2 linked regions of the Luteibacter rhizovicinus DSM 16549 genome follow. The protein of the gene in region 1 interacts with the protein of each later gene in a pairwise test. Links are inferred from orthologs where the notes say so. Each region holds a gene or a part of one and is shown in the gene's direction. Other genes may lie near its edges.

The links. Proteins that work in one complex are often made in the same cells at the same time.
Region 2: the proteins of mrcB (region 1) and BJI69_RS03735 interact in binary tests that used the Escherichia coli proteins (3 or more experiments, as listed by UniProt). The link is inferred for Luteibacter rhizovicinus DSM 16549 from one-to-one orthologs.

The regions. Positions count from the first base shown.
Region 1 is NZ_CP017480.1:2,824,775-2,829,629, forward strand. The notes cover bases 779-3,836. They hold mrcB (penicillin-binding protein 1B), read left to right. Parts: upstream 779-1,172; coding sequence 1,173-3,500; downstream 3,501-3,836. Other genes in these bases: BJI69_RS12815 (SDR family oxidoreductase), read left to right, coding at 779-1,075; BJI69_RS12825 (tetratricopeptide repeat protein), read left to right, coding at 3,504-3,836. Also shown: BJI69_RS12810 (hypothetical protein), read left to right, coding at 1-233; more of BJI69_RS12815, read left to right, coding at 230-778; more of BJI69_RS12825, read left to right, coding at 3,837-4,016; hemE (uroporphyrinogen decarboxylase), read right to left, coding at 4,146-4,855. UniProt on the Escherichia coli protein: Cell wall formation. Synthesis of cross-linked peptidoglycan from the lipid intermediates.
Region 2 is NZ_CP017480.1:786,437-790,333, reverse strand. The notes cover bases 1-2,999. They hold BJI69_RS03735 (peptidoglycan D,D-transpeptidase FtsI family protein), read left to right. Parts: upstream 1-595; coding sequence 596-2,404; downstream 2,405-2,999. Other genes in these bases: BJI69_RS03730 (UDP-N-acetylmuramoyl-L-alanyl-D-glutamate--2,6-diaminopimelate ligase), read left to right, coding at 2,401-2,999; ftsL (cell division protein FtsL), read left to right, coding at 327-599; rsmH (16S rRNA (cytosine(1402)-N(4))-methyltransferase RsmH), read left to right, coding at 1-330. Also shown: more of BJI69_RS03730, read left to right, coding at 3,000-3,894; BJI69_RS03725 (UDP-N-acetylmuramoyl-tripeptide--D-alanyl-D-alanine ligase), read left to right, coding at 3,891-3,897. UniProt on the Escherichia coli protein: Essential cell division protein that catalyzes cross-linking of the peptidoglycan cell wall at the division septum. Required for localization of FtsN.

The DNA.
Region 1 (4,855 bases):
ACGTCAAACGTGCCGAGGACCTCTACGCCACGCTGTCGGACCTTGCTCCGGGCGATGCGTCGCAGGGCGAGATGCGTCACCGTCTGGGCAGCGCCTGGATCGACAGCGCCCTCCAGCGCTCCTCGCAAGGCGATCGCCAGGGGGCGTTCCAGGCGCTGGACCGGGCACGCCATTACACGCCGGACGACCCGCGCCTGCAGGGCGCTTACGAGCGCATCGCGACAGGACGATGAGCGAACGCATGCGGATTCTCGTCATCGGCGCCACCAGCCAGATCGGTCATTTTCTCCTGCCTCGCCTGGCCGCCGCCGGCGAGGACGTGCTCGCCCTGAGCCGGCAGCCTCACGATAGTCATCCCGATTGGATCGTCGGCCACCTCCCGGGTGGCATGCCCTCGCTGCCGCCGCTGAAGGCGGTCGTCTGCCTGGGTCCGCTGAACGGGTTGTCGCCATGGCTGGCGCTCACGCGCCTGCCGGGCACGCCGCACATCGTGGCGACCTCGTCGATGAGCGCGGAGACCAAGCGCGACTCGACGGACCCCGCCGAGCGGGAGTTGTCGCGCATCCTGCGCGACGCCGAGACCGAGCTCAGTACCACCTGCGCGTCGCGCGGCATGCCGTGGACCATTTTCCGCCCAACCCTCGTCTATGGGGCTGGCCTGGACAAGAGCCTCACGCCGATGGTCCAGAACGCCTTGCGCCGCCGCGTGTTCCCGCTGCCGGCGGGACGGGGGCAGCGTCAGCCTGTGCACGCCGACGATATCGCCGCCGCGATCGTCGCGGCCCTGACACGGCCGGCAGGGCGTAACCAGACGTTCTCGATCGGGGGCGGCGAACGCTTCAGCGCCGCCGAGATGTTCCGCCGGGCACGCCGTTCCGCCGGTTCGGCGACCCTGCCATTGCCGGTTCCCCGGTTTATCCTGAACGTGGCTTCCGCTGTATCGCCGGCCATGCGCGGCCCCATCCACCGACTCGATAGCGACCTGATCGCCGACAATCGGGCTCTGGAAGCGACTCTGGACATCCATCCGCGCGCCTTCTCACCCCAGCCCGAGACCTGGCAGGCGGGCTCCTGACGCCGCAGGTCACCGCTTTGCCAGCATTCGTTCAGATGGGCGCCGGGGCGCTGCCCCTATCATCCGGCTTCGTCTCTCTCCGCAGGACTTCCCCGCGTTGGCTTTCCTGAATCGTCTTGGCTCCATCCTGCGTGCCAGCTGGCCCTGGCTGCGCATTCCCTTCTGGCTCGTCATGGGCCTCGTGTTTGGCTTCCTTCTGCCCTACACGCTGATCCTCAATGCCCGCCTGCAGGATCGGTTCAACGACCTGGTGTTCGCGGTGCCGACGCGCGTCTACGCGCGACCGCTACCGCTGGAACCGGGCCGTGCCATGACCCCGGCCACCCTGGAGCTGGAACTCACCTTCGCCGGTTACACCACCGACGGCGCTGGCAAGGTGCAGGGCAGCTATGCGAAGAACGGCTCGCGCTTCCTCATCGCGTCGCGCGGCTATTCGGGTCCGGACGGCGGCGAGCTGCCGCATCGCCTACGTGTCAGCCTGGCTAACGGCCAGGTGGGCGCGATCGTCGACGACACGAACGACAAGCCGATCAAGGCCATCCACCTGGATCCCGCGCGCATCGCCACGCTTTACGGCGCGCAACAGGAAGAACGTCGCATCGTCCGCCTCGAAAACGTGCCGCCGCTGCTCGTGCAGGGCTTGCAGGCCGTGGAGGATCGCGACTTCAATCATCACATCGGCATCGACTTCTCCGCGATCGCGCGCGCCTCGCTGGCGAACCTGCGCGCCGGCCATGCCGTGCAGGGCGGTTCGACGCTGACCCAGCAGCTGGTGCGCAACCTGTTCCTCGACCGCAGCCAGAACATGATGCGCAAGGTGAACGAGGCGATCCTCTCGGTGTTGATGGAGGCGCATTACTCGAAGGGCCGCATCCTCGAGGCCTACGTCAACGAAGTGTTCCTCGGCCAGCAGGGCAGCCAGGCCGTGCATGGCTTTGCCGCCGGCGGCGAGTTCTTCTTCGGTCGTCGACTGGAAGATCTGAAGCCGCAGGAAATCGCCCTGCTTGTCGGCTTGGTCAAGGGGCCGAGCTATTACGATCCGCGGCGTTACCCGGATCGCGCCCTGTCGCGGCGTAACCTCGTGCTGCAGCAGTTCCACGACACCGGGCTGCTCGACGATGCGCAAACCAAGGCCGCGCAAGCCACGCCGCTCGGCATCGCGGACAACGCACAGCTACCGCACAACCGTTTTCCTGCCTTCATGCAGCTGGTTCGTTCGCAGATCACGGCCGACTTCGACGAGGCCGCGCTGCGCGATGGCAGCTTGAGCATCTTCACCACCCTCGATCCGGCCGCCCAGCTGTACACCGAGCAGGCCATCCTGACCACGGCCAAGTCCCTGGGCAAGCGTGGTGCCGCCGCGCAGGCGGCGGCCGTGGTCACCGACGTCGCCACCGGCAGCGTGCTCGCCGTGGTCGGCTCGCGCGACCCGGGCGACCAGGGCTTCAACCGCGCGCTGGATGCCCGTCGGTCGATCGGTTCCCTGGTCAAGCCGCTGGTGTATCTGGTCGCGTGGTCGCAGCCGTCGAAGTGGTCGCTGGCTACGATCGTCGATGACACGCCGATCAATATGACCCAGCCCGACGGCAAGCCGTGGACGCCGCAGAACGACGACCATGAAATCCACGGCCAGGTGCCGATGCTCGACGCGCTGGTGCATTCCTGGAACCTCGCCACGGTGCATCTGGGCATCGAGGTCGGTGTGCCGCGGATCAAGGCCTTCCTCGAGTCCTTCGGCCTGCAGGACGTCAATCCCAGTCCGTCGCTCCTGCTTGGCGCGATCGATCTGTCGCCGTTCCAGGTCGCCCAGCTCTACGAGTACATCGCCGCCGATGGCCATGCGCTGCCGCTGATCGCGGTGAGTGGCGTGATGGACAACAAGGGTCAGGCGATCAAGCGCTACGAGGTGAAAGGCGGGGAGGGCGAGTACCAGGCTGCCACGCGCCTGACCACGTGGGCCATGCAGCAGGTGGTCAACAGCGGTACCGCCGCGGCTATCGGCAATTCGTCCCTGGGCTCGCTCCATGCGGCCGGCAAGACGGGCACCAGCGACAGCCAGCGCGACAGCTGGTTTGCCGGCTTCACTGGCGAACACCTCGCCGTGGTCTGGATGGGACGCGACGATAACAAGCCCACCGGGCTATACGGCGCCACCGGCAGCATGCGCGTGTGGCAGGAGTTGTTCCGCAAGCTGCCCACGCGACCGCTGTCCGCCGCACCGGGCGATGGCCTCGAGATGGCCTGGGTGAACCCGCAGACCGGCAAGCGCACCGACCCGTCGTGCCAGGGCGCGCGGCAGTTCCCCTTCGTGTCCGGTTACGTGCCGGATGCCGAGGAGGGCTGTTTCTGGCAGCAATTCAAGGGTATGTTCGGCGGCGGTGACGCCCAGCCGGCGTCGCCCGTTCCCAGTAATCCTACGGATTGACCCATGCATCGCCTTCGCTTTTGTGCCATCGCCGCCGTCGCGCTCGTCGCCGCGTGCAGCCAGCCCGCCCCGCCGCAGGCTACCCGTCCCAGCAAGCCCGCTTACGACATCGTCGCCCAGATCCGCGCCGCGGGTGAGCGCGAAAAGTCAGCGATCGAAGTCGCCCCGCTGCGCGATCCCGGCGTGCAGGGCCTGGAAAAGTCCGCCCAGGTGGATGAACAGGCCGGTCGCTATCCCGACGCGGACGCCAAGCTCGTGCAGGCCCTGAAGCTGGCGCCGCAGGCGCCGGAGCTGATCCAGGATCGCGCCGAAGTGGCTGTTCGCATGCAGAACTTCCCGCTGGCCGAGCAGCTCTCCAGGCAGTCCTTCGAGATGGGCCCGAAGTCGGGCAGCCTGTGCGCACGCAACTGGCAGACGATTTACGAGATGCGCATGCAGGCCAATGACCAGGCACAGGCCATGGCAGCTCGGGCGGAAGTCGGTAAGTGCCATATCGCGGGCCCGAACCGGTTCTAATCGGACCGGTGCCTTGCGTGGGAGCCGATTTGTCGGCGACAGGGTGCTTGCCGCGAGCCCCGAATCGCCGCTGAAGCGGCTCCCACAAAGAGCCGGCTTCCACGACCCGGCTTCCACCGCGAAGCCGCTTCAACGGCTCCGAATCACCCGGCCGTGCTCGTGCACGGTATCGACCAGCACCTTCACGTTCTCGGGATCGACCTCGGGCGTGATGCCGTGGCCGAGGTTGAACACATGACCGGGGTGGTTGCCGAAGTCGTCCAGGACCGCGCGGGCTTCGCGTGCCACGATCTCGGGCGAGGCGCGTAGCACGGCGGGATCGAGGTTGCCCTGCAGGGCGACACGGTCGCCGACGCGACGGCGGGCTTCGCCGATGTCGATGGTCCAGTCCACGCCCAGGCCGGTGCAGCCGGTGTCGGCGAGGGCTTCGAGCTGGCCGCTGGCGCCCTTGGAGAACAGGATGACCGGCAGGTCGCGGCTGACCGGGTCGGCCTTCAGTGCGTCGACCACCTGCGCCATGTAGTGCAGCGAGAACGCCTTGAAGGGTGCCGGGCCGAGCAGGCCGCCCCACGTGTCGAAAATCATCAGTGCCTGCGCGCCGGCATGCGCCTGCGCGATCAGGTAGGCGGCGACCGAACGCGCCACGGTGTCGAGCAGGTGGTGGGCGAGTGCCGGCTCGTTCCAGGCGAGTGCCTTGACCCGCGCGAAATCGCGCGAACCTTCGCCCTCGACCATGTAGCAGGCCAGCGTCCACGGGCTGCCGGAGAAGCCGATCAGCGGGACGCGGCCGTCGAGTTCCTTGCGGATCAGGCGGACCGCGTCCATCACGTAGCGCAGTT
Region 2 (3,897 bases), 2.0 Mb from region 1 along the record:
GCGACGCGCACCTTCCAGGCCCTGCGCATCCGCGTGAACGCCGAACTCGAATCCGTCGAGCGCGGCCTCGACGCTGCCCTCGACCTGCTCAAGGTCGGCGGCCGCCTGGCCGTGATCAGCTTCCACTCGCTGGAAGACCGCACGGTCAAACAGTTCATCCGCTCCCACGAAGGTCGCGTGCAGGGCAATCGTCGCGGTCCGCCGCCGCCGGATGCGAAGCAGGCCCGCCTCAAGCCGGTCGGCAAGGCGATCTTCCCGTCCGATGCCGAAGTGGCTGCGAACCCGCGTTCGCGCTCCGCCGTGCTACGCATCGCGGAGAAACTCGCATGAAGGTGTTCGGCGCGATCTGCCTCTCGATCCTGCTGCTGGCGGTCCTCGCCAGCGCGATCGGGGTGGTATGGACGCGCCACGAGAGCCGCCAGCTGTTCGTCGAGCTCTCGAAAATGCAGTCGCAAAAAGACGATATCGGCGTCGAATACGGCCGTCTCGAACTCGAGCAGGCAACGTACGCCGAGCCCAGCCGCATCGATGCGGAAGCCCGCGCCAAGCTCGGCATGATCACGCCGAAGCCGCAAGACATCCAGTTGGTGCGGCGATGAAGGCGCGCTACGGCAAGCCGGTCGTACCGAGCCGCCGTCGCGGCCAGGGCCCGAGCCCGCGCAAGCGCATGACCGTCGTCGTCGCGCTGCTCTGCGTCTGTGCGTCCGGCCTGGTCGTGCGCGCGTTCGACCTGCAGGTGGTGCGCAAGCAGTTCTACCAGGATCAGGGCGATGCCCGCTTCCTGCGTGAAATGCCCATCGCCGTCTCGCGTGGCACGATCTTCGATCGCAACGGCGAGCCGCTGGCGGTGTCGACGCCGGTCGCCTCGATCTGGGCCAATCCGCCGGAAGTGCTGGAAAACGAAGACCGCATTCCCGAGCTGGCCAAGGCGCTCCACGTCGACGCGGACGATCTGAAGCAGAAGATCGCCGCGCGTGCCGACAAGGAATTCATGTACATCGCCCGCCAGATGCGTCCCGAAGACGCGCAGGCGATCGTCGATCTGAAGATCCCGGGTATTTCCTCGCAGCGCGAATACCGCCGCTACTACCCGTCGGGCGCCGTCAACAGCCACATCCTCGGTTTCACCAATATCGACGATCACGGCCAGGAAGGCCTGGAACTGGCCTATGACGAGTGGCTCTCCGGCAAGCCCGGTGCGAAGCGCGTCATTCGCGATCGCATGGGACACGTGGTCGAAGACGTCGAGCTGGTCCGTGAGCCGCAGCCTGGCCGCGACCTGACACTGTCGATCGACCGTCGCATCCAGTACCTCGCCTATAGCGCGTTGAAAGACGCCCTGGACAAGAACAAGGCCGACTCCGGCTCGATCGTGGTGATGGACGTGCACACGGGCGAAGTGCTCGGCATGGCCAACCTGCCGACGTTCAACCCGAATGCCGTGCGCGGCAGCACGCCGAACGATCGCCGCAACCGCGCGCTCACCGACGTGGTCGAGCCGGGTTCGACGATGAAGGCCTTCACCATGGCGGCGGCGCTGACCAGCGGCAAGTACACGCCGACCTCGCCGATGATCGAAACCTCGCCGGGTACCTGGATGATGGGTGGCCACCCGGTGCGCGATACGCACAACTGGGGCACGCTCACGCCGACCGGCGTGATCACGAAGTCGTCCAACGTCGGCGCAGCCAAGATCGCGATGACGCTCGATACCGACTTCCTCTACAACATGTGGAAGTCGTTCGGCATCGGCAGCAACACGGGCAGTGGTTTCCCTGGCGAAGCGGCCGGGTACCTGCCGGTGAGCCGCACCTGGAAGCCGATCGAAAAATCGCGCATGGCCTACGGCTACAACCTCAGCGTGACGCCGTTGCAGCTGGCCACGGGCTACGCGGCGATCGCCAACGGCGGCGCCCTGCGTTCGCCGACCTTCATCAAGGGTGCCGACAACCCGGCGAACCAGATCATCACGCCGGACGTGGCGCACGAGCTCGTGCGGATGCTCGAGACCGTGCTCCAGCCCGGTGGTACCGGCTTTGGCTTCGCGTCCGTGGCCAATTACAGCGTGGCCGGCAAGACGGGTACCTCGCACAAGTTCTCGGTCGGCGGTTACTACGCGAAGAACTACATCTCGCTCTTCGTCGGCATGATTCCGGCCAGCGCCCCGCGCCTGGTCACCGTGGTCGTGATCAACGATCCGCAGGGCGGCCACTACTACGGCGGCTCGGTGGCCGGCCCGGCCTTCGCCCAGGTGATGCAAGGCGCCGTGCGCCTGCTCGATATCCCACCCGACAACGTCGGACGCTGGTATGTCGGCGGCCCGAGCGTGGGCGGTCTGATCGGATCGTCGAATGCGCCACCGCCGCCGGCGGACGACAGCGCGGCGGAAGAGGTGGTCCCATGACCATGCCACTCGCCGAACTCCTGAATGGTTTCGCCGACGCCTCGGGTGTCGGCGAAATCGTCGTTTCGGGGCTTTCGCTGGATTCCCGCGAGATTGCCGAAGGAAACGCCTTCGTCGCCCTGCGTGGTGGCAAGGGTCATGGCATCGACTTCGCGGCCAAGGCCGTGGCGCAGGGTGCCAGCGTGATCCTCGCCGAGCCGCCGTTCACCGCGGCCGACGCCGGTGTGCCCGTCGTCAGCGTCGACAGGTTGCGCGAGAAGACCGGCGCCATCGCCGCCCGTTTCTTCGGCGAGCCGTCGCAGTCGCTCGAACTGATCGGCGTCACCGGCACCAACGGCAAGACCTCGACGGTGCAGCTGATCGCACAGGCGCTGGCTTTCCTCGGACGCAAGCCGGCGACGGTCGGCACGCTGGGCGCGGGCATGCACGGCGCGGTCGTCGAAGGCGAGCGCACCACGCCGGACGCGATCAGCATGCAGGCCCTGCTTGCCGGATTCCGCGACGCCGGTGCCTCGCACGTCGCCATGGAAGTGTCCTCGCATGCGCTGGAGCAGGGCCGGGTCAACGCGCTGGCGTTCGACGTCGCCGTGTTCACCAATCTCACCCGTGACCATCTCGACTATCACGGCACGATGGAAGCCTACGGCGCCGCCAAGGCCAAACTGTTCGCCTTCGACGGCCTGCGTGCCGCGGTGATCAATATCGACGATCCGTTCGGCGCGAAGCTGGCCAAGGGTCTGGGCGAGGGCATCGCGAAGCTGCGTACCACCATGGCGGGCGAGAGCACCGACAAGGACGCCGAGGTCCGTGCCGATATCATCGTGACGTCGGCCAAGGGGCTCTCGTTCAACCTCAATACGCCGTGGGGCATGCGCACGGTGCGTAGCGCGCTGCTCGGCCGCTTTAACGTAGCCAACCTGCTTGCCGTCGCCGCCGTGCTCGGTGCGCTGGGCGAGCCGTTCGATCGCATCCACGCCGCCCTGGAATCCCTCGAGCCGGTCAACGGTCGCATGAGCCGGCTGGGTGGCGACGGGCGCAAGCCGCTGGTCGTCGTCGACTACTCACACACGCCGGACGCACTGAAGCAGGCCTTGCTGGCGCTGCGTTCGCACACCAAGGGCAAGCTGATCTGCGTGTTCGGCGCCGGTGGCGACCGTGACCAGGGCAAGCGCCCGATCATGGCTGCCATCGCCGAACGCCTCGCCGACACGGTCATCGTCACCGACGACAACCCGCGCTCGGAAGACGGCGACACGATCGTCGCGCAGATCATGGAAGGCTTTGCCCACCGCGACACGATCCGGGTCGAGCGCGATCGCGCGCAGGCCATCGCCATGGCGCTGGCCGACGCGAAAGCCGACGACGTCGTGCTCATCGCGGGCAAGGGCCATGAAACCTATCAGGAAGGTCCGCAGGGCAAGTTGCCCTTCGACGACCTCGCCGTCGCCCGTGAGGCGATGGCCAAGAGCACAAAAGGAGTTCGCGCATGATGC